Linked DNA regions of Synechococcus elongatus PCC 6301. The main gene of each other region encodes a partner of the protein of the gene in region 2 in a complex. Links are inferred from orthologs where the notes say so. Each region holds a gene or a part of one and is shown on either strand. Other genes may lie near its edges. The genes, in order: tsaB and tsaD.

Region 1 (15,770 bases), 240 kb from region 2 along the record:
AGTTCAACCTGACTGACAGGGCGCATTTGTCCCCCTAAGCCGATTTCACCAATCAGTACCGTATCGGGCCGCAGGCAGCGATCGCGGAAACTGGCGACAAGAGCGATCGCAATTCCCAAATCCGCAGCGGGTTCAGCCACATTCAGCCCGCCAGCCGAGGCGACGTAGGCATCGAATTTTGACAGCGGCAAACCCAAGCGTTTTTCTAAGACCGCCAAAATTTGCAGCAAGCGGTTGTACTCAATTCCCGTACCAGCACGGCGCGGTGAACTATAGCTACTGGGACTAACGAGGGCTTGCAGCTCGACTAGCAGCGGCCTGGTGCCCTCGCAGGCGACGATCGTAGCTGTACCACTAGTTGCTTGATCACGACTGCCCAGGAACAGCGCTGAGGGATTACCGACCTCTTCCAGACCGCGATCGACCATCTCAAAGATGCCCAGTTCCTGAGACGCTCCAAAGCGGTTCTTGACCGATCGCGGCAGTCGGTGACTGGCAAAGCGATCACCCTCGAAGTAAAGCACCGTATCGACGAGGTGTTCCAACACCTTAGGCCCCGCGATGGCGCCGTCTTTGGTGACATGACCGACGATCAGCAAGGTGATTGTCAGTTGCTTCGCCACGCGCATCAGGGCCGCCGTGCATTCCCGCACTTGGGCGACGGAGCCCGGCGCAGACCCGAGGGCTGGGCTGTAGAGCGCTTGGATACTGTCGATGATGGCAACAGGGGGACGCAGAGTCTCCAGTTCCGCCACGATCGCATCCAGGTCGATTTCCGGCAGTAAATAGAACTGCTGATCCGCCTGATTGGGCGATCGGTGGGCTGCAATCCGCTGCCAGCGCAGCTTGACCTGCTGACCCGATTCCTCGGCACAGACGTAGAGAATTGGCTGCTGTTGGGAGAGAGCCGTGGCGGTCTGCAGCAGCAGTGTTGATTTACCAATGCCCGGATCACCACCAATCAACACCAAAGAACCCGGCACTAACCCCCCACCGAGAACCCGATCGAACTCGCCAGAACCTGAGGCAATCCGCTGCTGACTGACATCCGCGATCGCACTGAGGGGCTGGGCAGCAACCGCTTGGGGTGGGGCTTCAGCTAAGCGATCGCGGCGTTGTCGGGAAGGTAAGACGGTCGCGATCGCCGTCTTAGCCGTTGGCGCGATTGCTTCCTCCACGAGGCTATTCCAGCTTTCGCAGGCGGGACAGCGGCCGACGTAACGCGGTGCACGATGGCCGCAGTTTTGACATACATATTCGCTTCGCGATCGCGCCATTCGTTACAAACCTTTAAATAATTTTGACAATTTTTTGTGTTGTAACGGATTGCTTAAAGTCAATGACGGTAACCTTTCTGACGATGACGAAACGATAAGAAATACGATTATCCTGTTATTGATTTGCAGGTTCACTGTCATTTTGCTGCGCCATTCGCTTTTGGCGAATCTGAGTCAACCGACGACCTTTGAGAGAGGCCAATCTTGGAAAATCGCAAGGAAAAAATCCTCGTTGTCGACGATGAAGCGAGCATCCGGCGGATTCTTGAAACTCGGTTGGCGATGATTGGTTACGAAGTTGTCACCGCAGCCGACGGCGAAGAAGCCCTCATCACCTTCCGCAATGCTACGCCGGATCTCGTGGTGCTCGATGTGATGATGCCCAAGCTCGATGGCTATGGCGTTTGCCAAGAGCTGCGCAAAGAGTCGGACGTTCCGATCATCATGCTGACAGCCTTGGGCGATGTGGCCGATCGCATTACGGGGCTTGAGTTGGGAGCTGATGACTACGTCGTCAAACCCTTCTCGCCTAAGGAACTAAAAGCGCGAGTCCGCTCGGTGCTGCGTCGGGTCGAAAAAAGCGGTGCTAATGGCATCCCCAGTTCGGGCGTCATCCAGATCAACAGCATCCGCATCGACACCAATAAGCGCCAAGTCTACAAAGGCGATGAGCGCATCCGTCTGACGGGCATGGAGTTCAGTTTGTTGGAACTGCTGGTCAGCCGCTCCGGTGAACCTTTTAGCCGCGCCGAAATCCTGCAAGAGGTCTGGGGCTATACCCCCGAGCGCCACGTCGATACCCGCGTAGTCGATGTCCACATCTCGCGGCTGCGCGCCAAATTGGAAGACGATCCGGGCAACCCTGAGCTCATTCTGACGGCCCGAGGAACCGGCTACCTCTTCCAACGCATCGTTGAACCGGGCGAAGAAGGGCGTTAGAGCAGCCAGCGCCGGCAGCGATCGTCGCGCTCATAGTCAGGGGATGGGGCGCTGCTTCGTCGAGTGCAGCCATCGATCCCCGTTATTCTTGTGATTCAGGCGCAGACAAAGGGTCTGATAAAATCCGGTGAGATTCAGGGACGTAAGCCGATGACGCGTGCGCGGATCGCGGTGGACGCAATGGGCGGCGATTTCGCCCCCGAGGAAATTGTGAAAGGGGCTTTGCGCGCCCAAGAAGAACTCCAGGCCGATGTGATTTTAGTGGGCGATCCCGATCGTCTGCGGGCGATTTGCCAAGATCATGCGCCCCATCTACAGGTGCGGATTGAGGCTGCTGAAGAAGCGATCGCGATGGAAGACGCGGCGGTGTCGGTGCGCAGCCGTCCCCGTGCTTCGATCAACGTCGCCATGGATCTGGTCAAGGCGGGCGAAGCGGATGCCGTGATTTCTGCAGGGCATTCTGGCGCTGTCATGGCCTCTGCGCTGCTGCGGTTGGGGCGGATTCGTGGAATTGATCGCCCCGCGATCGGTGCCTTGCTACCAACGGTAATCCCAGGCAAACCCGTGCTGGTCTTGGATGTCGGCGCTAACGTCGATTGCAAGCCCCGCTTTCTCGAGCAGTTTGCAGTCATGGGCTCAATCTACAGCCGCGATGTCTTGGGGCAAGCGAACCCGCGGGTCGGCTTGGTCAACATCGGCGAAGAAGATTCCAAGGGCAACGAGCTTGCCCTCGCTAGCCACCAGCTGCTGCGCAACAACCCGCGCATTTGCTTTGTCGGCAATGCCGAGGGGCGCGATGTGCTCTCAGGCCAGTTTGATGTGGTGGTCTGCGATGGTTTTGTCGGCAACGTCTTGTTGAAATTTGCCGAAGCGGTTGGCAGCGTTTTCCTCGAAATTATTCGCGACGAACTGCCACGTGGCATGCGGGGCAAAGTGGGATCGACTCTGCTGCGCCGCAACCTGCGCCGAATTAAACAGCGGCTTGACCATGCTGAGCATGGGGGGGCGCTGCTTTTGGGTGTGAACGGCATTTGCATCATTAGCCATGGCAGCTCCAAGGCACCCTCGATTTACAGCGCCATTCGCTTGGCCGTCGAAGCTGCTGAAAACCGCGTCATTGACCATCTCCACCAGATTCAAGAGCCGCCTTCTCCAGCAGCTGACCTGGTGACTGAGCCAGTGGTGAGCTAGGCGATCGCTGTTCGATCGTCCCCTCTCTTGTGATTTACTGAAGACTCCGGCATGTGACGGAGTGTTAATTTGACTCGACCTGGCGTTGGCGTTGCAATCACTGGCAGTGGGTCCGCTGTTCCTTCTACAACCCTCAGTAATGACCAACTCTCCCAGTTGGTTGAAACCTCGGATGAATGGATCCGAAGCCGGACTGGGATTGGTCAGCGCCGAGTCGCACAGCCTCAAATTGAAAGTCTCTCTTCCTTGGCGGCGGCGGCAGGTCAGTCAGCTCTCGAAGCTGCAGGGCTAGAAGCGACATCGGTTGATTTGATTTTGCTGGCGACGTCAACCCCCGACGATCTGTTCGGCAGTGCCTGCCAAGTGCAAGCCGCCTTGGGCGCGACCCAAGCCGTAGCCTTTGACCTGACCGCTGCTTGTTCCGGCTTCTTGTTTGCCCTCGTAACCGGCGCTCAGTTTATCCGCAGTGGAGCCTACCGCACCGTTTTGGTGATTGGGGCGGATGTGCTGTCGCGCTGGACAGACTGGAGCGATCGCCGCACCTGTGTGCTGTTTGGGGATGGCGCCGGGGCCGTTGTTCTGCAGGCCAGCGAGATTGATCAACTGCTCGGCTTTGAAATGCGCAGTGATGGCAGCCTCAACGGCTGTTTGACCCTGGCTTATCAAGCTGATAACCAGTCGCTGCTCTCGGATATTGAGATTGCTCAGGGCACTTATCAGCCGGTAGCAATGAATGGCCAAGAGGTCTATCGTTTTGCGGTGAAGCGGGTTCCCGAGATCCTCGAGAAGACGCTGTTCCACGCCGGGATCGATCGCCAAGAAGTCGATTGGTTACTGCTACACCAGGCCAACCAACGCATTCTCGATGCAGTCGCCGATCGCCTTGATATTTCCCGTGATCGCGTACTTAGCAACTTGGTGAACTACGGCAATACCTCCTCCGCCACGATCCCCTTGGTTTTGGATGAGGCCGTCAAAGCTGGGAAGATTCAATCGGGCGACTTAATCGCTGCTTCAGGGTTTGGAGCAGGGTTGAGCTGGGGCGCAGCGCTGTTCCGTTGGGGCACGGTGGTTTAGCCACGGATTGCCAGCAAATAGACGTTGAGACAGAGAGGAGTTGAGCGATCGCTATGGCTAAAACGGTGTGGGTGTTTCCGGGGCAAGGATCTCAGGCAACGGGAATGGGCGTTGACCTGCAGGATTGGCCAGAAGCTCAACAGCGTTTGGCCGAAGCTGAGGCGCTTCTCGGATGGTCGGTGCTGGAGCGCTGCCAAGCCGATTTAGAAACGCTGTCGCAGACGATTAACACGCAGCCCTGTCTCTACGTGCTGGAGGCGATTCTGAGTGATCGCTTGAAGCAACAGGGTGAGCAGCCTGATGCTGTCGCTGGCCACAGCCTTGGCGAATATTCAGCCCTCTACACCGCAGGTGTCTTTAACTTCGCGACGGGGCTGCAACTGGTTCAGAAACGGGCAGAACTGATGCAGGCCGCTTCCGGTGGCAAGATGGCCGCTCTAATTGGCTTTGATGCTGAGGCACTAGCGGCAGCGATCGCCAACACCGAAGGCGTAGTGCTCGCCAATGACAATAGCGCCGCCCAAGTTGTGATTTCTGGAACTCCAGCAGCGGTCGACGCGATCTTGGCAGCCGTCAAGAGTAAACGGGCTGTCCCCCTGACAGTCTCCGGGGCATTCCACTCGCCGTTTATGGCTGAGGCGGCAACGACGTTTGCGGCCACCCTGGCAGCAGTGGATTTTCAGGATGCGCAGGTCCCTGTGCTTTCAAATGTCAGCGCGACTCCTAGCACCGATGCTGCTGTGCTCAAGCAAAACCTGTTGCAACAGATGACAGGCTCGGTGCGCTGGCGCGAAACCTGTCTGGCAATCGAAGCCCTGGGCGTTGAAGAACTGGTTGAAGTTGGTCCCGGTAAGGTCCTGACGGGCTTGATGAAACGGACTTGTCCTGCAATCGGATTGCGCAATGTTGGAACAGCAGCAGACCTCACGGTCTAATCTTCTGGCTCGCCGCGATCGCGAACCCTTCAACTCGCTGCTGCTCTACCACCTGTTCAAGTGGTCGGTGGTCAGCCCCATGCTGCACCTCTACTTCCGGGGACGGATTTACGGGGCGGGTAATGTCCCGCGATCGGGGCCGCTGATTGTGGTCAGTAACCATGCCAGCGATTTCGACCCGCCGATTGTCTCCAACTGTGTGCGGCGACCCGTCGCTTTCATGGCAAAAGAGGAGCTGTTTCGCGTTCCTGTCTTAGCGCAGGCGATCCGTCTCTACGGTGCCTATCCAGTCCGGCGGGGCAGCAGCGATCGCAAGGCCCTACAAGCGGCGATCGCGGCAGTGGAATCCGGCTGGGCAACCGGTGTCTTTCTGGAAGGGACACGCACTCGCGATGCTCGCATTCACCAGCCCAAGCTGGGGGCAGCGCTGGTAGCGCTCAAAACGGGGGCACCGCTCTTGCCGGTCAGTCTCTGGGGAACCGAGCGCATTCTCCAACGAGGCTCCTTTTTACCGCGCCCCGTGCCGCTGACGATTCGCATTGGCGAGCCGATCGCACCGCCCCAATCAGGCGATCGCGCGGAACTGGAGCGGGTTACCTTGAGCTGTGCCGCCGCGATTAACCATTTACACAGTCTGGGTCGCTAGCACTTGCGGCCAAGCCTTGCTGAGCCAGAGTTCTGCTTCGGGGCCAAGTAGCACCCAAATAATCGCCCGTCCCCCATCGCGGATGGCTTTGCGCCAAGACTCGGAAGCCCTGTCGAAGGGGACAGGAACTGGCTCAAACGTGATGCCCCGGCTAGCAAAGACAATATTGGCGATCACTAAAGCGCGGCGCATGTGATAGTCCGAGGTCACGAGGTAGACGTGCTGGATGCCCTGCTGCTGAAAGCGATCGGCCAAGCTGGTGAAGTTGCTGAGGGTGTCGGTGGCCTGGTAGTCCAAATGTAGGCGTGACCGAGGGACGCCTGCTTGACCAAACACCCATTCGGCATATTCAGGATTGGAGCCCGAGGACACCCAAATCGGTAGATCGGGGTGAGTTTGGGCCAGCTCAGCTGCAAATTGCTCCCGCTGCGGATCGCCACCCAAAACAAAGATCGCCTGGGGCGATCGCTGGGCGACAGCAACTCGGTTGAGTCCCCAGACCACACCTAGGCTGAGCAAAAGGGTGATCGGTATCAGACGATGCATGAGCTTGTCAGACGCAAAGCAGAAACGGCTGTACCTTAGCACTGCTACACAGTCTTCGACAGCCTAGCCTGCCGTGATGGTTACTGGATGCTGGCCGTAGTAGGGCAAAGCAGAAGACCAATCAGGGCGATCGCCCCGTTGCCACTGGCGTTCTGCGATCGCGAGGAGATCCGTCACCGTGGTTGCGATCGCGGCATCTGCTCGGCAATCTTCCTGTCCCCAACTGGCCAATCGCTCAGTCCAGGCCACTGGTTCGTAGACCTGCTCTGCTTCTAGGGCAACGGGAATGCCATCCTGACAGCCATACAGTGCGCCAATCAACTGACCCCGCTGGGCATCCATCGACACGGCAATCGCTTGGTTCTGCCCTGTTTGTCGCCATTGGGCGGCAGCCAACCCCGCCAAGGTTGAGAGGCCAAAGAGAGGGATTTCTAATTGTTGAGCCAAGGTGCGGGCTGTGACAACGCCAATTCGCGTTCCCGTAAAGCCGCCCGGCCCATAGGCAACAGCTAGAAAGTCTAAATCTGTCCAACGATGCGGAGCAATAAAGTCTTGTAGGTGCTGCAGTAGGACCGCTGCTGTATCGCGACCAACCTCCCAAGTCTGCCCCAGCGGAAGCTCAGCTCCTTGACTGAGCGCTAGCCCCAAGGTGGGGGTGGAAGTATGAATCGCCAGACCCAGCACTGTTTTCCCCTGCGATCGCTGTCTTTTCCTTTCCGATCATCGCAGGACAGTCGCGATCGCTGCTAGCCAGAGTGCGGCCTTGAGCTTCAGTGTTTGTTCAACGGTGGCTCAGGTGGGAATCAATTCCCCCGGACGCAGCCGCGCCCAACGCCCGCGATCGGCAACGAAACTCTCGCAACTCACCACATCCCACTCCATCTCAATGTGGTCGTGGGAGTCATCCGCCATCCGAATGTTGACGTTGATCGTGGGTGACTTGGGCTCGAAATCTGGCTGATCGGTGAGGTGCTGCTGTTGGTGTTGGGTCTCAACCTCATGGTAGGTCCGACACCGATCGACCAACGCACAGTGAATGCAAATACACATCGCCTAAGTCCTCAGGCAACTTGCCCCTACCTTAGCCCAGCCTTTTCAACTCTGGAGAAACCACTACAACAAGATTTTTAAGTAATGGGAGTTGAATATGGCCGCTGCCGGACTGGGGTCGATCGCCTGCTCAGAGTTGCTTGAGAAATCGTTCTAGGCGTTTGCGATCGCGGGCAGAGGCTGTCCGGAACCATTCGCGCGCTAACTCAGCTTCACCGCCGTGCCAGAGAATCGCTTCCGCGATCGTGCGGGCTCGGCCGTCATGCAGATACGTTGCTCCGGGCAAGACGGTTTGGCTCAGTCCCAGTCCCCAGAGCGGTGCTGTTCGCCATTCCTGTCCGTTAGCTAAAAACTCAGGTCGCTGATCAGCGAGACCCGGGCCTAAATCGTGCAGCAGGAGGTCGGTATAGGGGGCAAAGGTCTGTTCTGAGAGTGCCGCGATCGCAGATCGGCCTGTCTTCAGTTTCGGGAGATGACAAGCGGCACAGCCAGCGTCTTGGAACAAGGCAAACCCTTGTCGAAATTGGCGATCGTCAATGCGCAACGGTGCCGGGACGGCGAGGGTTTGCGTATAGAAGGTCGTGGCTGTCAGGGTTTGAGCATCGATATCCTGATGGCCATTAGCATCGGGAAATAGCGGATTGCTGACACCCATATCGTGGGCATAGGCAGCTGCATTTTGCTGCTGGAGCGTGGGCTGACCCGCTTTCCAGCCAAAGCGCCCGATCGCCTGTTTTTGTTGCGCAATGTCCCAAACCTGATTGAGACGACCAGAAATGCCATCGTGATTGCGATCCTCTGGATCTGCGATCGCGGCTAAAACCTCCTCTGGCACGGCTTCAAGGAGACCCCGGCCAAATACTGGCGGGGGCAACCGAAGCGAGACTTGAATGCTTGGATCGAGGGCTTTGCCTGTGCCGTCCAGCAGCTGAATCTGGGGCCGCCGCAGCGAGTAGGAGCGACCGTCTGCGTAGCGACCAAACACTTCCTCCCACGTCAGCTGAAAACTACCGAGCGGCGGCACTCCTGGAATGCTGTGATCCTGCAGTTGGCTCCCTAGCCCTGGAACGGGAATGGCGCCCTCCGGGCTGTTCTGGTGTCCCTCGGTCTGGCGGCAAACTGAGACGGGCTAGAAGTTGTCCGGCTTGCGGCTGCCCCCGACCATCGCGAATGTGACACCCCAGACAAGACTGATTGTTGAAATGGGGGCCAAGTCCGGCGTTGAAGGTTGCTGGGGCTGGAATAAAGACATCCGCAAAGCGACGATCGCCCTGTCGATGTTCAGCAGCCTGCTGAGGATTCAGCCCTGGCGCGGGTTGCGAGTAGGCTCGGGCACTACGGTTATGGATTGTCGTTGCACCGCCTGCTGCAACTGATTCTGGCGCCATCCACCACCAGCCCAGAACGAGGCTCAGAATTAACCCGAGTCCAGCCCAGCTCAGTCGAGAGCGTTTGATCCAGCGTCGTTGGGGAATCCCTGGGAGAGTCATCAGCTACTGAACCAGCGGGAGAACTTGACGCTCTAGGGTGTCGCTGACTGCTGCGATCGCAGTTTGAGCCGTGAGGACAGCCACTTTGCCTCTTGGGCTGGCAAGGTTGGTTTCAATCGGTTCAGGAATAGCCCAAAGGGCTTGGCGGGCAGTTGCAAATTGCTGATCGAGTTGCTGAGCGATCACTGGATGTTGTTGCTGTAAACGCTGTTGCAGACTTCCTGCCGCGACCCCATCAGACCGCTGACCGCGATAGACATTCCAAGCGCCAGTCCAGTTGTTGCGCAGGTCAGACAGAGTATTGCGGCTAACAAAACTTTCAAAGCGATCGGGTTCTTGAGTCTCGAGTGGCCCGCCGATCTTTTCGCTGGCGACCTCTGAGAGGCTATCAACCAGGCCTTGAACAATCTCGGTTCCCGCAGCATTCAGGGTGGGATAGGCCGAATCTGTCGAGCCAGCGCTGAGCAAAACTGAGCGATAGGCAGGCTGATCACTCGCTTGTTGCCAACGGGTGACCAACCCCTGTGCTTGCTTGGTAAGGTCCGTCGCCAAGATCACAAGATGCTGGCGATCGCTCAGCGTCGGTTCCGTTGCGGCAAACAACAACTCCTCGATCGCGTGGAAGCCCTTACGGCTATCTTCCCGTTGCTCCACTGGCTGAGCTGCGGCAGTTTTCAAGCCTTGGCGATCGATAGGCCAGGTGTCCATTGCCCCATCAAACCCTTCGCTATCCGCTGGCCCAAAAGCAAAACATTCAGTCTGCTCCCAGCGATCGCGGGCGACCCGCCAGGCTTGTCGAGCCGCCTCCAAATTGGCAGCAGTCGGTGCCTGCTGATAGGTTTGGAGGGCTTGTTCCAGCTGAGTTGCGCCAGCAGCAACGCTGACATAGCTAGGAACGACAACCTGATCGACAAATCCTTGAATGGTCTGATTGGTAATCAATGCCTGGGTTTGACCACAGGCAGAGAAGAGCGTTGCAACTCCGGCGCAGCCCAGGCCGATCGCAGTCCTACGCAGCGGGAGCACAAACCAAGTGTTTAAACCTTGCCTGACCTGAGAGCCTGTCACGATCACCAGCCACTACGACCGAACAACCTCTCACTAAAGCGATCACTCGCGGGCAAGGAAGTGTGGCATCACACTCCACGTAGGCTCCACTACTTCCCTGGTGAATCGGTGTCTCGCAAGCTTGGCCATAGCAACGTCAGAAACAGAGCTAGGCCATGAGTTACGGAAGAAAAGTAGTCAATTGACACTCTTAAAAATGAGAATAATAATTATTTTTAGAAAGAGGAGTGAGTATGCACGTACCTGCAGCCCTTTGGATGGGAACAGGACTTTGGTTGGGGCTAGCACCAGCCACGATCGCCTTTGACGCCAGCACAATCCGACAGGTGAATGCGATCGCCAATGAAGATTTACCCGCAGCCCAAGTCACTTCAATCACCCAACTGAGTGACGTTCGCCCGACTGATTGGGCCTATCAAGCACTGCAGTCCTTGGTTGAACGCTACGGCTGCATCGTTGGTTATCCCGATCGCACCTATCGCGGGAGCCGCGCTCTGACTCGCTATGAATTTGCAGCGGGTTTGAACGCCTGTCTCGACAAAGTGATTGAATTTGCCGCCTCCAAAGAAGACCTCGACACCCTCAAAAAGCTGACAGAAGAGTTTCAGTCTGAGCTAGCAACCCTGCGCGGCCGCGTCGATGGACTCGAAGCACGGGTCACGGAACTCGAAGCCACTCAGTTTTCAACCACGACCAAACTGCAAGGCGACGTACTGTTCAGCCTCGATCGCGCCTTTGGTCCCAGTGGCTTGGATACCGGCACCTCTTTCTCACAGCGGGTTGGTCTAGATTTCAACACCAGCTTCACTGGTAAAGACCTGCTCAAAACCCGCCTCGAAACCAACAGCATTACCTCACCTGGCCTGCGTGATCTGAATGGGTTTGCTGCGGGCGCAGGCATCCCGAGTCCCGGGGCAGCCTTGGCCTACGACAATGCGGCAACAGGAGCAGACCCCAACTTCACGCTCAACACCCTGATTTATCAGTTTCCGGTTGGCTCTGTGAACTTCACGGTTGGCACCTCCAACGTGCAAGTCGATGATGTGTTCTCCACCAACGGCTCCTTCTACGCCCCCGAATTGTCTTACTTCTTCAACAATCCAGTGCCGGGTATCTACAACGATGCCGACACCTCAAACTCTGCTGGGGCTGGCTTCAATTGGCAAATCAATCCCAACTTCAATCTTGGGTTGGCCTACATCAACCAACAGGGGCCGACTTCTGGCCAGAACTTAGAGGCCGATCCAACGGCTGGGGTCTTTGGAGCCGACTCACAAACCACGGCGCAACTGGCCTTCAAAAATGATGATGGTACCTTCATCGGGGCCTTGGCCTATGCCTATCGCAAAGGACCAGCCTTTGATCCTGTCAATCCTGATGGCGTCGGCTTACCGGCTCAGTTTGGCGGGGTCTCCTATGGCACAGTGCGATCGCTGATTGGACCCTCCAATTCACCAACGGATCTGATCAGTAGCAACAACATCGGTTTGAGCCTAGGGTGGGCAGTCAGTGAGAACTTTACGATCAGTGGTTCCTATGGCATCAGCTTTCTCAGTGGTTCAGCAGGGAGCTCGACGGTTCAGTCATGGAATATCGGCTTGACCTTCCCGAACCTATTTGCGGATGGCAATGAATTGGGCTTGGCAATCGGTCAAATTCCCTACGTCACCAGTGATAGCCGAGGTGCAGCTTTTGCCGATAGTGGGCCATTTGCCTTTGAGGTCTATTACAAGCTGCAACTGACTGACAATATCGCCATCACGCCTGCCCTCTATGCTGTCACGAATGCAGGGGGCGGACTCACCCTTGGGAACCTTGCGAATGGCGACTATTGGGTGCCAGTACTCAAGACCGAGTTCTTGTTCTAGTTCATTGAGCTGATCTGCAGCCGTCCAGAAGATCGCCTTTTGCTAGTCTGGACGGTGCGACTTCAGCTATTGTTGTGGCGATCGCTGACTGCAAGACTCAGACAGTTTCGTGAAGACATTACTATTACCTATTGTTAAATGGGATAGGAACGGCTGATTAGGTTGTCAAGGTGAACAGAGTTGCGATTTTTGGCAATGCTGGCGGCGGAAAATCAGCGCTTAGTCGGCGTTTGGCGGCAATCACTGGCTTACCTCTCCACACCTTGGACAAGATTAAGTATCAGCCAGGGGGTGTTGAACTTCCCTTAGCGGCCTACCAACAGGTGCATCAGGAAATTTTAGAGACAGATTGCTGGATTATTGATGGTTTTGGATCACTAGATACACTCTGGCCTCGTCTCGACCAAGCTGATACACTCGTGTACATTGACCTACCACTCTGGCGACATTTTTGGTGGGTAACAAAGCGTTGGATAGGGGGCTACTTTCAAGCGCCAAAAGGCTGGCCTGAGGACAGTCCTTTATTTAAAAGCTCAATGAGTAGCTACCGCGTTCTTTGGCTTTGCCACCAGCGATTAACACCTCAATATCGAGAGTATATTGAGACAGCTCGAACAAACCGCAAAGTCTACCATTTGCGATCGCCTCAACAAATCAACCAATTTTTGAGGGAAATTGCACAAGAATTTAGTGATGACAATAAAATTTGATCGCTCGATTATAGTTCAGCGCTAGTCCTTAAATAGCTGAATATATATCCGTTCCAGTCGTGCTACTAATGGATGCTTCAAAAATCGCGACAAGACAGATCCTGGATTCTTCCATTTGAAAACAAAGATTGAATTACGAACATCGCGACCTGCTTGACGGAAGCATTGGAGATCGCGATCGGCTTGAGAGGTGCCATCATGATAGACCGCGATCGCAGATTGAGGACGACCTAGCAACCCCAATCTATCGGCTAAATCGATTGTGGCAGGGCAACTCATTCGGTAGATTTGTACATCCACATGATCACAATTCCGCGCTAGAAACTCCGAAAATTGATTCGGTTGAAAAGAGCACCAAAGCTGCTTCTTGCCAATCATTTGGCGCAGCTGACTGAAGCTCACAATGGGATCAGCAAAAAAGTGATCATCCACTTGCAACGCAGCATAGCCATTGAGAGAGCTAGCATGTTTGAGTCGCTGGAGAGTGGGACGCTGAACCCAGGCGACTGACTTCATATTCTGTAGAGAGGCACGCCAAGCAACCCAACGTAGCAGCAGTGGGGGCAGGCTATCCGCATGGACGAGCAGCGTATCGGCTCCTTCGATGCGCATTTCTTTCAGTTCTGCATCGAGCCGTCCCGTGGCAGTAAAGAGAATGACCGCATACTGATCGATCCACCAGCCATCAGCAGCGATTGCAGGTCTAGCGAACAGGCTAGTCGCGAAGCAGCTTGTGAGCACCATCAATAGCCAACGACGAGAGTGCAAAGCCAAGCTTCTATCCCTAGAGTGAATTATAGTTTTTATAATTATCGCACCTAGGTCTTTTTGGACAATAGATTGATCAAGAAAGTCAAAAAATCTGGTTTAAGGGCGATCGCTTTTCTCATCGAGATTATCTTGCTAGCCTACTAGGACAAGATTCAGATCGCTTCGAGCCAGCACTGACAGCTTGATGGGCATTTTATTTATTCCATTGACTAAGAGCAGGCAATAAGTCACTCGATATTGGCCTACGATAGTCAAAGTATTATTTTGCATTTTCAGCTACGGCCGATGCATGAAGGTTACTATTATTAATACTGAAAAGCTATCGCTAAAACTGATTCCTTGACCTTCATTCAGTCAATCAAAAAACAACTGTAGCGACTGAGAATTAAACCTTTAACTCAAGTGTATTTATATCCTTTGCCGTGACAGATTTTACGATCGCTCAGGTAGGATTACGATCCGATCGTTCAAGGTCTGAAAATCTGTCGATTGAACACTGTTAGTTGTCAAGGCCTCTCCCCATTTGCTGGAAGAGAGGCAGAGGCTACCGTAGTAGCTCAGTATGAAAATTACTTCATCGCTGGAACGTCTACAGTCACTTTGGCAATGACAGGTTGACCATTAACCGTAATTACATTGTGTTGATTGCTGGTCAATTCCACCATGAGAGTCTGCTTCCCGGCTGGGAGCGAAGCCAAGTGATACCAAGGTCCGTAAAGTCTCGCAATCTTTTTCCCATTAAGGAACAAATGGGCATGCCCGGAATCAACTCGATTTGTTTTGTCAAGTTCCTCGGGGGCAAACTGGAAGTTAGTGGTAGTTAGCCGGAGATTCCAACCACTTTTGCGGTCGCGTTCAACCACTAAATTGACAGTCGGTTGTGGAGTGCCTGTTGGCACCGCCAAGCTGCCATGGGAATGGCCAGCCCCGCTTTGATGTTGATGATTCTGGTGCTGATGATTTTGAGCATCAGCCAGTCGCCAAACAGCGGTTTGAGGTAGGGCAAGAGCAGCCGTTGGAATTGCCAAAGGAAGCAGGAGCACCGCTGTTTTCAGGGTGCTCAGGGTCGGAAGCATCATTGAAGCTAATCAGCAAAGATCAAAACGACTCTATTGTCAGGCCTAGTGGCAGTGATATTCGCCGGTGCGACGATCGTGATGACACTGATTGACATCAGCATTGTTGGAATGCGCGATCGCAGCAGAACTCCAACTCGTTAAGAGGACTGCGATCGTGGCAGTTCGCCAAATCCATTGCATAGGTTACAGCTCCAGGCCAGTTCTTGGATTGTAGGCGAGGAGCCTGGGCGACGAGGCTGGACTGTTGCTGCCAGTGTTGCAGAAGCTGACGGGCTCGATCGAGTTGGACCGTTGCTCCAGCTTGTGCAAAGGCATCACAGGCTTGTCGTAAATCAGCGATCGCGGCTTGCGGCTGATGCAATTGCCAGTAAGCCAAGGCCCGCAAATATCGAGCCCGCGCGGCGCTGGGCTGGAGTTCTAGGGCTTGGCTGCAGGCACTAACCGCTGGGCCCGGCTGGGCGCGGTGTAACTCACCCATGCAGCGATCGGTGTGTAGATCGACAGCAGCGCCGATCTCAGTCGCTGGCAGCCGTTCGAGGGCCTGTTGAAAATCGGCGATCGCTTGCTCGGGCTGAGCGAGGTCGAGGTAGGCCAGCCCGCGATTGTAGTAAGCACGATAGTCAGTGGGAGACTGCTGGAGCAACTGGTCGAAGTCAGCGATCGCAGCTTGAGATTGCCCTTGGCGGTAGTAAGCAAGGCCGCGATTCAACCAAGTTTCTGGCTCATGGGGCTGCAAATCCAACGCGACGCTGCAATCTTTGATCGCCTCCTCGTATCGCTCTAGCGAGAGCCGCACCCAACAGCGGTTGCCATACAAAGCAGCCGTTGCTTTCCCATGGGCGATCGCCTGCGACAGTTGCCGATCCGCTAGGGGATATTGCCCCGCACTGAGGGCCGCAAACCCCGGGAGGGGCGGCTGAGCCCAGACCGAACCTACCCAGCAGCTGAGACAACCACAGAGCACAATCAGACTGAGCTTCAGCCAAACGGCCATTTAGCCCTGCCAGCCTTTCTCAGACTGGTCAAGGACGTAGCTTGCCACGTCAGCGATGTCGTCAGCGCTTAGCTTGCTGCCAAAAGCAGGCATTGCCCCCTTACCATTCGTGACTTGGGTGGTGATGGC
Region 2 (15,600 bases):
CGGTGCCGATCAAACCAACTTGGTGATTGCCTACGAACCGATCTGGGCGATCGGGACTGGTGATACCTGTGCAGCCGAGGAAGCTAATCGCGTCATTGGCCTGATTCGCAGTCAGCTCAAGGATACTGATGTGCCGATCCAGTACGGTGGTTCGGTCAAACCTGAGAACATCGACGAGATCATGGCGCAGCCAGAAATTGATGGAGCCTTGGTCGGCGGTGCTAGCCTCGAAGCTGAGAGTTTCGCCCGCATCGTCAATTACCAGAGCTAACAGCTCTTGCACCCAGCAGATTCATAAGGATGTTGCTGCTGGGTGTAATCAGGCTTTGATCTCAGATCACAGCCCACACTCATTGGAGGAAGCGATCGCAGCTTCATCAGCTGAACTTCTGACAGTCAGTGCCAATCAAGGACCCTGACAACTAAAGACGAGCAAGCACCTGCTGGCGATAGGTCCAATCATCCAAGCCAAAACCTTGATTCATGCGGTTGCGATCGCCATTCAGTTGCGCAGTCAAGGCACGCGCCCGCTCCCGAGAATCGGGGTGGGTGCTGAGGAAGGTTATGCCGTTATTGCCAAGGCCGGCCAGCTTGTGCATCACTGAAATCAAGCCTGCAGGAGCATAGCCAGCCCGCTCCATAATTCGCAGCCCTCGAGCATCCGCGTCAAACTCAGCGCTGCGACTGTTCGGGCGGTTTAGGGCTAAGTCAACGGCAACTTGAGTGAAGCGATCGCTATCGACACCCAGAGCAGACAATCCAGCTTGCTGTAAGTAACTCTGGCCCAAGCGCTGGGGCAAGTGCCGCCCTTCAATATGGCCGATTTCATGGGCGAGAACGCCGGCCAATTCCGCTTCATTGCTGAGGAAACCGAGCATCCCCGTGGTGATGTAGACGTAGCCACCCATCGTTGCAAAGGCATTGATTTCGCGGCTATCCACCACCTGGAATTGCCAAGGCAGATCAGGGCGATCGCTTTCGGCGGCAAGTCGTTGACCTACATCGTTGACGTAGGCCGCCAAAATGCGATCGCGATTAGGTCGAAAGCGTTGGCTCAGCATCTGCTGGTTCATTTGCCGCCCCAGCTGCACCTCTTGATTGGGGTTGAGGTTGCTAAAGTTCAGGCCCTGAAACAGCTGGATTCCGCCGCGCAGCAGGTTGAGCAGACGCGGGTCAAATTGAGCCTGAGCAGGCCCTGCTGTTAAAGCTAAGGCCGCGATCGCAGCAATTATCGGACGACGCAAAGACATAGATTTCCTAGAGCCCCTCAGAACACTAGAGACGCTCTCTCGATAACCGTCGTTCCATCGCAAGCCGCTTTCTTAACTGGCTGCAAAGCGAATCTTGAGGTAATCATCCTCCATGCTGGCACCCATGGGGCTGAGTGCAGCCAAAGCCTGGGGCAAAACAAGATTGCGGCGATGGTTGCCGATGCGAATGTTCAGCTCATCACCGTTTTTACTAGGGTCAATCTGGCTCTTGGGAATCCCCGGCAAATAGACCTCGAGGTTGTAATCGCTGCCATTTTGGACAACTCGGAGAGTAGTTTCTTTGTAGTAAACCTGCGTTGGATCTTCGTTGGCGTAAAGGGTCTCCTTCAGCCGTTCTAGGGCTTCCAGTCCACACATCTCTTCCGAGTAGAGCGGCACTTCCTTGATTGGCAGAGGGTGAAAATCAGCGTGAATTTCGTCGCGATATTGCTTTTGGTTATCTTTCCAGCGCTGGAAGAAGGGATCCGTAACGCTGTCAGGAATGATCCGATTGGCAATCACCAAATCAGTACCGACGTTGTAGAGGCTGAGATAAGCGTGGGCCCGCAATGATTCTTTGATCACCATCTTTTCGGGGTTGGTGACCAAACGCACCGAGGTAGTCCCCGGATCCGTCAGGACTTTCTCAAGCTCGACCAGCTGTTCGTAGAACTCATAAGGCGCATCCATCACCTCTTTGGTCGGCAGGTTGAAGCCGGCTACCGGGCGAAACAGCGGCTGAACCAGCGGCCGCAACACTTCCGAAACCGCTTGGAAGGGCTTGTAAAGCTTGCGCATGTACCAGCCCGCAACTTCCGGCAGACTAAGTAGCCGCAGCGCAGTGCCGGTTGGAGCCGAGTCGATGATCAGGACCTCATACTCGCCTTCGTCGTAGTGGCGCTTCATCCGCACGAGGCTAAAGATTTCATCCATGCCGGGCAAAATCGCCAGCTCTTCTGCCTCGATTCCTTCTAGACCCCGGGCTTGCAGCACATCCGTGATGTAGCGTTTGACCGCGCCCCAGTTGCCCTCAAGCTCCATCAGAGCATCCAATTCCGCACCCCACAGGTTGGGTTTGACCTCACGGGGTTCATGGCCGAGTTCCATATCGAAACTATCGGCGAGAGAGTGGGCCGGATCCGTACTCAGAACTAAGGTCTTATAGCCGAGTTCCGCACAGCGCAAGCCGGTGGCAGCGGCCACAGAGGTCTTGCCGACGCCGCCCTTACCGGTCATCAAAATTACACGCATGGAGTCCTTGCCCTGATGAGAATCGCTTAAAGATTCGTCAACTTATTCTATCGGTGATTTTTAGTGCGCCGTCGCGGTATCTGTTGGCGTAAAACCGCCCAGGGCGAGCAATCCCAGTAATCGCGGTGGCTGCTAATGGTGCCCTCTGCCGTGAGTTCAAACAGGGTGCGGCCACTGATCTGCGATCGCGGTCGCCAAGGCCAAGGACTGGTCCAAGTCAGCGTCCAGCGGCTTTCGATGCCCGTCTCAGTCGCATGGATGTCATGCAGGGTCAGCTCAGGATCCAGAAACCAGCGATCGATGAAGGCAATCATTTTCTGGTAGCGATCGCGACCCTGAAAGCGCGTCAGGGGATCTTGAAAAAACGCGTCGGGGTCGTAAACCTCGAAGCTTTGATCCTTGGGAAAGCGGGCATAGTCTTGCCGCAGCGTTTCCAGTAGGTCATCCAGCGCGATCGCCATCAGGCTTTCTCCGTGAAGACAGGGGCAGTCAGTTGACGGGCTTGATGGGCCAGGAGTTGATCCTGCGCTTCCGCCAGATTGAGGGCTTGCTGAATGCTGTCGCGATCGACCCAGCCTTGAACCGCAGTCATGGCCACAGCTGACTCATCCGTTCCCCCCGCAAGCACCGGTAATTGCTGCAGGCCGCGCACATCCATCCGCGCGATCGCCTCCGCGAGACTTTCGCCGCAATGCACCCAAATCAACTCTCGGCTGGCGATCGCTAGGAGTGGTTCTGTCGGAGTTGCTGAGAGGCTGCGTTGTAGGTCGGGTAACGTCACTAAACCTAAGACGCGATCGTGGCGATCGTGCACGAGGGCGTGATAACTGGCAGCCTCGATCAGCTGGGCTAGGGCTTGATCAGCCGTTAAGTCACTGGGGAGCCAGCAATCCACCGGACGCAGCGCCACTTCCACAGGCAACCGAAGCGGTAAATCTGGCTCTCGCTTTTGGGGTAACCCGGGCAGATCAGAATGGGTCGCTTTGGGTCGCAGGCGATCGGCCAGCCAAGCACTCAGGCCTGCCGCCGCCATCAGTGGCAGCACAATCCGATAGTCCCGTGTCAATTCAAACAGCAGCAAAATCGCCGTCAATGGAGCACGGACACTTCCCGCCAGTACAGCAGCCATGCCGACCATGGCGTAGGCCGGTGGCGTCGCGATCGGAATCCAGGAGGTTGGGAAAAAAGCCGTTAACACCCAGCCGTAGAAGCTACCCAAAACGGCACCGAGGAACATCGCGGGAGCAAAGCCCCCGCCCACAAAGCCACTGGCTAGACAGAGCGCCGTGAGGCCGAGCTTACCGATCAGCAAGAGCACCAACGTTAGGGGCGTCAGGCTCATGCCACTGAGTAGCCCCTCAATTGTTTCGTAGCCGACGCCCAGTACTTGAGGGAACTGGAGCGCAACGAGCCCGACAATCAAGCCAGCCAACGCAGGCCGCAGCGATCGCGGAATTCGTCCCAAGACTGCACCGATCGCGGTTTCGCCGCGAAAGGCTTGCTGCAGCACCTGCACCAGTGCCATGTAGCTACTGGATACCAAGCTAGCGAGCACGCCCAGCCCCAGATAGAGCGGCAGTTCTAAGGGCGATCGCACGACGTAGTCTGGCAGGGAAAAAGCCGGTTGTGCTCCTAGCCCCACTTGCGCAACCAGCGCCGACAGGACGGCCGCAATCAAGACGGCACTGACGGCTGCCCCAGCAAAACTGGTGCCCAGCACGACTTCGAAGGCAAAGAAAACCCCTGCGATCGGGGCATTAAAACCAGCTGCAATCCCAGCCGCAGCCCCAGCGCCAATCAGCAACAGCTGCCGCTCGCGCGACATTTTGGCCCAACGGGCGATCGCCAGCCCTAAGTTGCCGCCACTCTCCACACTCGGTCCTTCCGGCCCCAGAGAAGCGCCACTGGCCAGCGAGAGTGATGCGGCAAAAAGTTTCTGCGGTGTCCGCAGCGGTTCATCACCACCAGTCCCACGCGCTAGGCCAATCAACCCCGTCATACTTGGCCCAAAACGCGGCCAAATCAGGATCAGACCGCCCATCACCAGACCGCCCAGTAGGGGAATGAGCGCCAGGGTTTGATGGCCACCCCAAGCTGAGAGCGTACTGGTGAGCCAGCTAAACACCCCTTGATGCAAGGACTCGTAGAGCAAGTGGAAGCCTACGATCGCAGCACCTGTGCTCAGCCCAACGCCAGCCGCGAGCAGCAGTAGGTAGGACTCAGGGCTAAACAGCCGCACCAGAGGATTGCTCCAGTGCAGCCCGACAGGCGGATTGGGAATCTCAGCAACAGGAGGAGGGGTCGTCATGGCCTAGCCAATCCGGGATCTTCTTCGGGTCTAGCGCAATGGGAGCTGTTCCTAGCGCCGACCAATCGACTGTTGGTAGGCCGGCCGCTGCGTCAGACGGCGAATGTAGTCCTGCACAGCGGGGTAGGGACTGAGGTCGAAGTCCGGGAAGAACATCGGCACGTAGGCCAGATAGGAACCCACGGCGACATCTGAAACACTGAGGCGATCGCTCACCAGATACTCACGCTGACTGAGCAGGGTATTGAGGCTCCCCAGCAACCGCGGCGCTTCTTTGGCGCGGTTGGCTTCTACAAACAGGCCAGGGCCCAGCGTCGCATTGGCAAACAACACCCACTGCGCTGCGATCGCGCGGTCTTGCGGGGTCTGCAGCTCGCCAAATTTTTCAGCGAGGTAGAGCAAAATCGCACCAGATTCCCAAAGGGTGAATGCGTCGTCGACCAGAGCTGGCACTTTGCCAAAGGGATTGAGTGACAAAAAGGTCGGTTGCCGATGCTCACCTGCTGCCATATCGACGGCAACAGATTCGTAGGGCTGACCGAGTTCTTCGAGGTACCAGGCAACAAGAGAAGCGCGGGTGCGAGCGCTGCCGTACAGCTTCAGCATGGGTCGCGTTCACGAGAGGGTCGTTTCCACTCTACGGTGAAGAAACCTGCATCCTGCTAACTGATGACCCGCGATCGCTTACTCACCCACCGCCAGCAATTCCCAGCGCTCCAAAACAAGGCCTATTTCAACTACGGCGGACAGGGGCCGCTCTCAACGGCAGCGTTGACAGCGATTCAAACTGCTTTCGCCGATAGTCAGCAGCTTGGACCTTTTTCCCTGGCAACTGGTCAGCGAGTCGAGCAGATTAGCGATCGCCTGCGAACGGATCTGGCAGCGCTGCTTCAGACCCAGTCCGAGAACATCACCCTGACTGAAAATGTCTCGGTCGGCTGCAACATTGCGCTCTGGGGGGTGGATTGGCAGGCCGGCGATCGCCTTTTGATCACCGACTGCGAGCATCCCAGCGTCATCGCTACCGCACAGGCGATCGCCCAACGCTTTGGCGTAGAGCTGGATATTTGGCCGTTGCAGGCTGCTGTTGTCGCCGGTCAGGATTTAACTGAAGCGTTTGCAGCGCAACTCAACTCCCGAACGCGACTCGCTGCGATCAGTCACGTCCTCTGGAATTACGGCACAGTTCTGCCCCTCGCCGCGATCGCCGAACAAGCGCACCGTCAGGACTGCCTGCTTTTGGTCGACGGAGCGCAATCGGTAGGGCTGTTGCCGCTAGATCTGCCCGCTACTGGAGTCGATTTCTACGCCTTCACCGGCCATAAGTGGCTCTGTGGCCCCGAAGGAGTGGGTGGTCTCTACAGTCGACCGGAGTCCCGCGCCACTTCTCTGCCGACTTGGTTGGGCTGGCGAGGGGTCGAAAAGAATACCCAGGGCCGACCGATTCGCTCTAAAAGTGATGGTCGTCGCTACGAAATTGCGACCTCGGCTTATCCGCTCTATGCGGGTCTGAGTGCTGCGATCGCCCAACAAGCTGATTACGGGACGATTGAGGATCGCTACAATCGCAGCCGCCAACTGGCCCAGTGGCTCTGGCAGTCGTTACAGGCATTACCAAAGGTGCGCTGCCTCGCAACCACACTGCCACAAGCTGGGCTGATTTCGTTTCAAATCGATAGCTCTCAGTCCCCGTTCAAAATCGTTAGCCACCTGGAAGGCCAAGGACTGCAAATTCGCAGTTTGGTCGGCCCAGATTGTCTCCGGGCCTGCTGTCACTACCTGACTTTGGAAACTGAGTTGGAGTCGCTAGTTGCCGCGATCGCCCAGATCTAGTGACTCGCTGTAGTTAGCTTTGCATTCTTCAGCGCCCGCAGCCGCCGCGAGAAGCTCCGGATCACATCCAGCGCAAAGGTCGGTGTTTCTTGGATGGCAAACAGGAAGCGCCGGCGGTCGAGACGAGCCAGTCGGCAGTCTTGACGCGCGATCGCAGTGGTGGCGCGAAACTTCTGGGCTTGGACGAGAGCACCTTCCCCAAAAACATCACCTGCTTGCAGGACTTCAACGGTGCGATCGCCCACCTTGAGCTCTACCTCACCGGCAAGAATGCCATACATTTCTGCGGCAGCCTCTCCCTCCGAAAAGATGACACTCCCTGCTGGAATCAAAAGATCTTCCGCGTCACGTTGGAGTGCTTTGACGGTCGATGCAGGTGCAAACATGGGCATTCCCCCTCCCCGGGTTAGCAGTGGAAAGAGCTAGAGAGACTTATCAGCATCGCCAAAAATGGTGTTCGCAGAAAAGCTCTTAAACGGTTCTTAACCTAAGGGTTAACCTAACGCATTCCAAGTCGCTGTGATCAACGACACCGTTTGCCAAGCGATCGCGATGTGATCAGCGTTCTTGCAGGCGCCGGCAACTGCCCTTCAGAATGAACAGTGAACTGTCCCTCACCCGCAACCCACCATGAGCCAACCCAATCGTTTCGCAGGCGGCTTCCTTTTGGGTGCTGTCTTTGGCGGCATTCTCGGCGGCGTCTTGGGAGTAGCCCTCAGCCAACGCTCCGCTGCAGCGCTGAATGCGGGTGCAGAACGGGACGGTGACGACGATCGTGATCCAGAAGGTCCAATCGATAGCACTCGGCGCGGCCTCGAGGACAAGATTGCTCAGCTCAGCGATGCGATCGATGACGTTCAGCAGCAGTTGCGTAATGTGCAGCCGCTGGCTGATCTGCAAGCCGACGACTGACTCGACTGATTCTGCGGGTGTGATCTCAGATTGATCAGGATATTTCTGGGCAGCGATCAACGTCGGCTAGTCAGACTTGCTGCGATCGCTACTGCCACCAGAGATCTCAAGTCAAGCTGGCGGCAATCGCGGTTTCCAAGAATCGGTAGAGGTCTGCGGCTTCTTCGCCTCGGAGCGAGCGGTCTTTGAGGTCTTGCAGGACAGGCGTGAGCTGGTCGCAGCGATCGCGGTAGGCCTGATGCTCCGCCAATTGATCGGCAAAGACGCTAGCCTCGATTGCCTCAGGGGTGACCTGTTCACTCAACAGCACGGGTGAGGCAAATTCCCGACCGCTGACGTCGTAGCGCAGGTTAAAAATCAGCGCCCGACTTTGTTGGTGAAGCTGCGCTTGCAGCGATCGCGTATCGAACTCTGAGCGCGGGAAGGCCACAGAGCCACTGATTCGCAGCTCAACGATTGCTTCTTGCGTAGTTCCGGTGGCAATCGCCTGCTCAACCGTTGCGATCGCGGCGGCTTCCAAGTCTGCGGGTGACCAATCTACGCGCGTTTCAAGACGCAAACGGACTATAGGCCGCTGCAGATAGTCCCGTTGCAAAGTGACTTGCGGTTGCTTCTGGCCTGACTTCAATTCCACCGACAGCACGCCCCGAGGCGCTTGATCCTGGCCTTCGGCAATACTGTTCGCTTCCACCGAACCGGGATTAAAGACCCAGTTTTCTAGCTCGTAATACTTATGAATATGGCCAAGCGCGAGGTAGTTCACGCCCGCTTCACGCAGGGGCAACAAATCCTCGTAGCGCAAGGCGCCGCTATAGCGGGCGATCTGGCCTTCCACGCCGTGATGAAACAGCATCACGGTATGTTCAGGGCCAGGCGGTAAAGCGCGAATATCCGCAGCCAAAAGACGAATCATCTGCGGAGCGGCGGAGCCATACCAACAGGAGCCCAGGATCCGCACGCCGCAGTCGAGGTCGATGTAGCTGCCAGTGTGGGTTTCGGGATCCCAGGGTTGATAGCGGTTATCGCCTTCGGCAACACTCGCTTCTGGCTCCAGCAAAATCAGGCCATACCATTCGGCGAGGTAGCGGAGCCAACTACTACGGCTACCGTAGGGCCGATGATCATGGTTTCCCTCGATCGCGATCGCGGGGATCTCAGCTTTCTTCAGCAGGTCTAGCACCAGCAACGCCTGACTGAGAATGGCCGGCTGCACCACTTTGTGTTCGAACAAATCGCCGGCAATCACCACAAAATCGACCTTAGGGTCAATCGCATAGCGAACGAGCGCATCTTCGAGAGCGTGAAAGAAGTCGGTGGTGCGCTTGGGATTGTTGTAGCGATCGAAGCCTAAATGAACATCCGCTAGATGCAGAAAACGCGCCATATCATCGCCAGACTTCCAGCCAGCAGTTTAACGGCGATCGCTCTTGCATTGCTGAGGGCCTAGGGCACCTAGGCGGACCGCTGATAGAGCTCAGCCACAGCTTCTAGGGGCAAGCGCGATCGCACGGTCAGGCTTAGATCCGAGCGATCGCCCACTGCGAGGTGAGCCGCTGCCGCACAGGCAATCATGGCAGCGTTGTCGGTACAGAGCGAAAGCGGCGGAAAGAGCGTTGTGATGCCATGCTCAGCTGCCGCTTTGCCCAGTTGTTCGCGCAGACCGCGATTAGCTGCAACCCCGCCCCCCACGGCGATCGTGGTTAACCCCTCATCCAAGGCTGCTGCGATCGCTCGTTTGGTCAGGCTGCGAGCCACTGTCGCTTGGAAGCTGGCTGCCAGATCCGCGATCGGAAGGTCTTCAGATTCTGCCCGCAGGCGATCGCAAAGCCGCAACATTGCTGTTTTGAGACCACTAAAGCTGCAGTCGTAGGGGTGATACCCCCCACCCGGCAGGGAAATTTGGCCTTCTGGCAGCGGAAACGCTTTGGGATTGCCATTGGCTGCGAGGCGATCGATCACGGGCCCACCGGGATAGCCCAAGCCCATCAGTCGGGCGACTTTATCAAAGGCTTCACCGGCCGCATCATCGCGGGTTTGCCCAAGGGTTCGGTATTGGCCACAGCCATCGACTCGAATCAGGCTGGTGTGCCCGCCCGAAACCAGCAGCGACAGGAACGGCGGCTCCAAGGAGGGCTCCTGTAAATAGGCCGCGAAAATATGACCTTCGAGGTGATGAACGCCCAAAAACGGTTTGTTGTGCAGCAGCGCCAGTGTCTTAGCAGCCATAGTGCCAACTAGTAGAGCGCCGACTAAACCGGGTGCAACCGTCGCTGCAATCCCATCGATCGCCGACCAATCAAGGCCTGCCTCAGAGAGGGCGAGCGCGATCGCGGGATTGACGGTTTCTAGATGCTGCCGCGCCGCCATTTCCGGCACAACTCCGCCGTAGCGACGGTGCAGATCAATCTGCGAACTGACAATGCTGCTGAGAATGTGACGATCCTTTACGATCGCCACCGCTGTTTCATCACAACTTGTTTCAACTGCTAAAACGGTTGTCATCAACTGATACGGTTCCTGATAAAGCTTTCCCGAAGCTTCGGGATTGATTCTATTCGGAAACGAGTGCTTGGCGCTCGTCTTCGAGTTTTTGTACTGCTGGTCGGAGTTCGATCGCTCTTATCGATCGCGGCTCCCAATGCGACTGTTCTGTCGTCACTTCTCGAAGGAAGCCAGTTCATGCGTCGACTGTTTGCTGTCGTGCTCGCCGCCTGTCTGTGGCTGGGCTTTGCTCCCCAGGCTTCGGCTGATGTTGCCGGCCTAACGCCCTGTAGCGAGTCCCCCCGTTTCATCCAACGGGCTGAAGCCGCTGCAACTCCCCAGGCGAAAGCCCGCTTCGAAAACTACTCCCAAGCCCTTTGCGGCGCGGATGGTCTGCCCCACCTGATCGTGGATGGCCGCCTCGATCACGCGGGTGATTTCATCATCCCCAGCTTGCTGTTCCTCTACATCGCCGGCTGGATTGGCTGGGTGGGTCGTTCCTACCTGCAAGCCATCAAGTCTGACAAAGATGCTGCAGGCAAAGAAATCGTGATCGATGTGCCCTTGGCCGTCAAGTTTTCCTTGACTGGTTTTGCTTGGCCCTTGGCAGCGTTCCAAGAGTTCAGCAGCGGTAAGCTACTTGCGAAAGCAGACGAAATCACCGTCTCGCCCCGCTAAGATTTCTGTCGTTTTACGGAGCTGAATGCTAGCCATGGATGGTCTCAAACGTTATCTATCTTCTGCCCCAATTCTCGCAACGATTTGGTTTGCGATTACTGCTGGCATCCTGATTGAATTCAATCGCTTCTTCCCTGATTTGCTCTTCCATCCCCTCTAGGAAAGCGTCAGAAATCAAGTGACACTTAGAACCGGGTTGAGTCTATGACTGAGCCCGGTTTTCGTTTATGGACTTGTTGTTCAAGGGGCATGCACAAAGAACTTATGGCAGTCTCTAATCAAGTTAGGACGGTTCGTGAAGATGGGCATCCTCTGGGACTGTCTCAACTGAAACAATGGCTGCTAAGGAAACGTAGCCAGCAGCACAATCCATGAGATCAATCTACGATCGCCCTTAGATCTCGATCGCCGCTGGTGAGATGGAAGGCGATCGCACCAGTTCGGAACAGCGGCAGTGAGTGCCCGCATTTCGAGCGACTGGTGACGCCTGCTCAAAATAAATGAGGGAAGCAATGCTTCCCTCTTCCACTTCCTCGCTGTTCGGCTTAGAGCCTATCTGACCGTTAAGGACGGTGGCGATCCCCCAAAGTTCCCGAGGATTTCAAAAAAAATTTGATTCCTGAAACTCCCTGACCGATCGCCTGTTGATTGCAGTCTTCGGGTCGCGATCGCCCCTGACCAATCGGGCAGCGCCACCCAAACCACCCAGACATCGACCAGCAAGAGCAGCAGCGTCAGGACTAGCAGAATAATGTACATCCAAGGTTGGGAGAGGGGGCGCACATCGCGCATATCAATCGTTGTTCGCGCTTGCAGCAGGCGGGTGAGTTCCGCAAACCCAGCAATGCGCATTGGCAATAAGTAGCCTTGGCCTTGCTGATCAATCAGGTAGTAAACCAATCCACCCTGTCCAGTCGATCGCGGTTGGATGCGAGCGATCGCTTCCCAAGGCAACTGCCACTGCCGCCGTAGGAACCAACGGCACCAGGTGGGATAGCGGACTTGAATCCCTGCAGAGCTAACTTCGACCTGTTCACTGAGGGCGGCGTAGACCAGGACAAAGCCGATCGCTAAACCCACTTGCAGCCAGCGAGGGGAAACAGGTGCTTCCGTCACTTCCGCTAAGCTCGCGAGGGGACTGGTGAGCGCTAGGTAGAGCAGCAATAACGTGCCGCGAATCAAGGGCGAAATGCGATAAACCCGTTGCTCTGGCAAAAATTCAGTCGTCATTGTGCGATCGCTCTCCACCAAAGACTTCAGCCTCACGGCCCACCCACCATTCACCCAGACCCATCAGCTCTTGGTGCAATTCCGCGATCGCAGCTTCATAAGCGGCGGGTTCCATGCAATCGCGATCGTCTTGCAGCTTTTTCAGACGCAACTGCAACAACAACCAAGGTTTGCCGACTCCCTCAGTTGCACTGATGTAGCGTCCTAGCGCATCGCTGTCTAAATCCATTGCCTTAGACCAAACCCAAGTCAGCGGCGACCCGGTGGCCACAGGCGTAACCTGAGAAAGCCACTGCGTTTAGTCCCTGACCGGGGAAAGTGCTGTCGCCGACGCAGTACAAACCAGGAATTGCGGTGCGATTGAAGGGCATCCCCAGCAAGCCTGCCAATTTACGACGCGGAATTGGCCCATAGGTGCCGTTTTGCCGACCCAAAAAGCGGCGATGGGTGCGGGGCGTACCGACTTCTTGATAGTCGATCGCGCTGCTTAATCCCGGGAAGATCGCCTCCAATCGCTGAATCAGTTTTGCGGCCGCTGCTGCCTTGCGATCGCGGTATTCACTGGGGCTGAGGTTATCCCATTCACCCAACCAGCTGGGCGTGAAGGTGTGAATAATGTGGCGATCGGGCGGAGCTAAAGAGGGATCGAGCAGGGTCGGAATCGAGACAAAGATTGTGCCTTGTTCCACTTCCAATTCATCCCAATTTTCCAGCAGGATGTGGTGGCATTCTGTGCCAGCTGGCAGCAAATCGGCTTTGACTCCGAGATGAAGACTGAGGAAACTGGGCGACTGGCGATAGCGTTGTTGCCAGCGCTGTTCCTGAGCGGGTTCTTGTTGTGGCGGTAGCAGTTCGCCAAAGGTATTCCAGCGGGTGGCGTTGGAGATAATTCGCTTCGCGTAGAGTTTTTCACCATCCGCCAATTCCACGCCGATCGCTCGACCCTTTTCGGTAAGAATGCGGGTGACTCGGGCTTTATAGCGGATGCTGCTGCCCTTAGCTTCCAGACCGGCCACCAGCTTTTCAGCAATGCGGCCAACACCGCCCTTGGGATAGTTAATTCCGCCGTAGTGGCGATCGCTAAAGACCATACCAGCATTGATCATCGGTGTCATCGTGGCAGGCACCACCGACCAGCAGTAGCACTCCATGTCGATGAACTTCAGCAGATCGGGATTGCGAATGTAGCGCCGTGCAATATCACCAACATTCTGGGGCAGATATTTGACCAGGCCCAAGCAGGCCAAAGGGTGTTGCAGGAAGACATTGAACAGATACTTCGGTTCCTCGAGCGACAGTAGTGGCATCGCATTAAGGCAGTTGAACACCTGCCAACACTCGTCGTAAAAACGACGAATTCCCTCCGCTTCCTGGGGGAACTGGGCGATCAGTTCTTGTAGGAAAGCTTCGTAGTCCCGATGCACCTTGAGATCGAGCTGGTTCGGCAAGTGGTAATGAATCTGCACCGGATCGGGGATAGTTTCCAGCGCTTGCCCAACATCGGCCAAGGGGGGAGTCAGCAAATTAGTCGTGCCGGGATCGCCAAAGCCAAAGATTATCGATGCGCCGAAATCGAAGCGATAGCCTTCCCGCTCGAACCAGCCCGCACTTCCGCCCGGAATCAGATAGCGCTCGAGCACCAAAACCTTTGCGCCTTTGGCTGCGAGCTGGGTTGCCGTCACGAGTCCGCCAATGCCCGAGCCAATCACGATGGCGTCGTAGGCGGGTGCAGCGATCGCAGCAGTCATAGCAGGTGTCAAACAGGTTCGATTTCTGAGTGTAGCCCGCTCAGCCTCGGCCCCAACGCAGAAAAAAAGGGCGACCCACCGCCGCCCCAAATGCCGATCCTGCTTGGCTGTGTGCCCAAGAGGAGAAGAGAACACGTCGCCCACTACTGTAGGGCGAACTGCTATTTAATGCAATAGATTCTCAATAAATAAATTGATCAAGCGCTGACCAGGTTGCGATCACCTTCTGATAAGTTACCTAGAATCCTTGACGAATAACGCGATCGCTGCGTAGTTACTCGCTGGGATGGTCGAGCGATCGCCAAGAGGGATTATCAATTATTGAAAAACTGTTGCGTTTGGCAAAAGCTACAGATTAGGTCTACCGTCCTAACCACCGTGGGACGAGAAGCCTTGGCTTCGGTTGGGGTTCAGTCCGTCACTAAAAATCAGAATCAGCATCCACCGCTTCGGCCGATCAGCCCTCAAGGCAGCCACGCCCATCTGTCAGCAAGAGCCGCTCTTCCCGCGAGTCATACTCGAACAGTTCTACGTAGCACCCCCAGTCCACCGCAGTAGTGAACTGCTGTTTGGCCCCTAGTCGAGGAGACTGATTTTCCCACAAGTTCAGGAAGAAGCCGGTTTGCAGCGAGTAGCTGCGACGCTCGCGCAGGGTTTGCACGATGCTGCTGATCCCAGAACTGTGCTGCAGCACCTGTTGCCGAAATCGCTTCTTAATGGGCAGGATCGTTGTTGCAGCAAAGTCTTTGCCGATCGCCGTCAATTGCACTTGACCCTGCTCAAGCTCGGCAAACTGCAACATCACGGCCGCATCAATGAGTGGCAATCAATCATCGACTTCCAGTTGCAAACGCTTCGCAAGTTTAGGAATTATGCGACAGGCTGAAGTTTGCGCGTCAGTTATGTTTGACCTTCAATCGCTGTCAGATCCTTGGAATACGTTGAGTTTTTATTGTGGGAGTTTCTCTGAAAGCACGACTTAATCCACATCCAATTCCCAGCTTCCTTGCATGACTCTGCAAGTCACTTGCTCTGAATGACGGTAGCAATGATTCTTGGAACTGATCAGGATCAATAAAGCCCTATTGGAATGGTTCTCCTGTCGCTATTGGCTAACACAACCACTCTCTCATGATGGCTTAACTCGAGGGTGATGTTGAGCCCAGAGAATCGCGAGATGTTGCGATCGCGGCCGGAGAAGAAAACTCGCTAATCCAGTGCAGGTCAGCCCCCAGGTCAATCACCCCTTCACAGAAGCGATCATTAACCACCTCAAACACCAGCGCCTCATCAATCCAGTCGTAAACCTCGCAATCTTCACTGGTGATTGCAATGCTGATAGTGTAAACCCCCGCATTAAGTTGGTTTCGCCAGCGAAAACTCAACTCCGGAGAACTACCAGCAGCCAAAGCCTTCGGTCGTTTCTCGAGCTGTAGATTGTTGGTTCCATAGATCACAACCCCGTATAGATTGCGAATCGATAGACCAATCAGGGCATCAGGTAAATCCTGATGAATTTGCAATTGGAAAGTGAGGGTCAGGTCACCGCCTTGGAGCACCTTATCAGCCTGCAGACCTGAGCCGCTGAGCCAAGCTTTCGAAATCGTGGCGCGGCCATTGCCATGGCGATTGGGATGAGCGGCCTGCTCGACATAGCAGAGACCGGCCTGTTGGGTTTCCTGCGCCAGCGGTCGATAGTTGTCCCGATCCTCCAGCCCCAACAGTTGGTTGTAGTGATTCAGCACCCAATTGGGATTGCCTCGCTCTAGAATCCGGCCGCCCTCCAGCAGAACTGCTTCATCACAAAGCATCCGCACAGCGTTGGCGTCGTGGGAGACAAACAGAATCGTGGTGCCCTTTTCCTTCAGTTCGCGAATTCGCTTCATACAGCGGGCTTGAAAGCGGGCAT

What was found.
Region 1: the proteins of tsaD (region 2) and tsaB are in contact, whole or in part, in a solved structure (PDB 4WQ4), measured with the Escherichia coli proteins. The link is inferred for Synechococcus elongatus PCC 6301 from one-to-one orthologs.

Annotation. Positions count from the first base shown.
Region 1 is NC_006576.1:100,110-115,879, reverse strand. What follows is about bases 5,486-8,444. They hold tsaB (tRNA (adenosine(37)-N6)-threonylcarbamoyltransferase complex dimerization subunit type 1 TsaB), read right to left. Parts: upstream 7,296-8,444; coding sequence 6,675-7,295; downstream 5,486-6,674. Other genes in these bases: SYC_RS00485 (di-heme oxidoredictase family protein), read right to left, coding at 7,792-8,444; SYC_RS00490 (Ycf34 family protein), read right to left, coding at 7,404-7,661; SYC_RS00500 (YdcF family protein), read right to left, coding at 6,045-6,611; SYC_RS00505 (lysophospholipid acyltransferase family protein), read left to right, coding at 5,486-6,065. In the rest of the region: DNA repair protein RadA, read right to left, coding at 1-1,277; response regulator transcription factor RpaB, read left to right, coding at 1,482-2,216; phosphate acyltransferase PlsX, read left to right, coding at 2,367-3,407; SYC_RS00515 (beta-ketoacyl-ACP synthase III), read left to right, coding at 3,477-4,484; fabD (ACP S-malonyltransferase), read left to right, coding at 4,538-5,419; more of SYC_RS00505, read left to right, coding at 5,388-5,485; more of SYC_RS00485, read right to left, coding at 8,445-8,685; SYC_RS14115 (di-heme oxidoredictase family protein), read right to left, coding at 8,669-9,151; SYC_RS00480 (iron-regulated protein A), read right to left, coding at 9,155-10,225; SYC_RS00475 (iron uptake porin), read left to right, coding at 10,453-12,087; SYC_RS00470 (hypothetical protein), read left to right, coding at 12,258-12,797; SYC_RS00465 (hypothetical protein), read right to left, coding at 12,819-13,571; SYC_RS00460 (hypothetical protein), read right to left, coding at 14,138-14,647; SYC_RS14200 (YHYH domain-containing protein), read right to left, coding at 14,690-14,764; SYC_RS00455 (tetratricopeptide repeat protein), read right to left, coding at 14,742-15,641; cytochrome c6 PetJ, read right to left, coding at 15,642-15,770. UniProt on the Escherichia coli protein: Required for the formation of a threonylcarbamoyl group on adenosine at position 37 (t(6)A37) in tRNAs that read codons beginning with adenine.
Region 2 is NC_006576.1:336,311-351,910, forward strand. What follows is about bases 8,032-10,820. They hold tsaD (tRNA (adenosine(37)-N6)-threonylcarbamoyltransferase complex transferase subunit TsaD), read right to left. Parts: upstream 10,057-10,820; coding sequence 9,007-10,056; downstream 8,032-9,006. Other genes in these bases: SYC_RS01545 (metallophosphoesterase family protein), read right to left, coding at 8,032-8,938; SYC_RS01555 (photosystem I reaction center subunit III), read left to right, coding at 10,234-10,713; psaJ (photosystem I reaction center subunit IX), read left to right, coding at 10,748-10,820. Outside these bases: tpiA (triose-phosphate isomerase), read left to right, coding at 1-271; SYC_RS01505 (M48 family metallopeptidase), read right to left, coding at 423-1,250; SYC_RS01510 (TRC40/GET3/ArsA family transport-energizing ATPase), read right to left, coding at 1,323-2,501; SYC_RS01515 (DUF2358 domain-containing protein), read right to left, coding at 2,549-2,962; SYC_RS01520 (chloride channel protein), read right to left, coding at 2,962-4,809; SYC_RS01525 (glutathione S-transferase family protein), read right to left, coding at 4,861-5,415; SYC_RS01530 (aminotransferase class V-fold PLP-dependent enzyme), read left to right, coding at 5,479-6,642; SYC_RS01535 (cyclic nucleotide-binding domain-containing protein), read right to left, coding at 6,639-7,028; SYC_RS13480 (hypothetical protein), read left to right, coding at 7,273-7,554; more of SYC_RS01545, read right to left, coding at 7,661-8,031; more of psaJ, read left to right, coding at 10,821-10,873; SYC_RS01565 (hypothetical protein), read right to left, coding at 11,266-11,943; SYC_RS01570 (hypothetical protein), read right to left, coding at 11,933-12,172; crtH (carotenoid isomerase), read right to left, coding at 12,177-13,691; SYC_RS01580 (AAA-associated domain-containing protein), read right to left, coding at 14,149-14,493; SYC_RS01585 (ABC transporter ATP-binding protein), read right to left, coding at 14,831-15,600.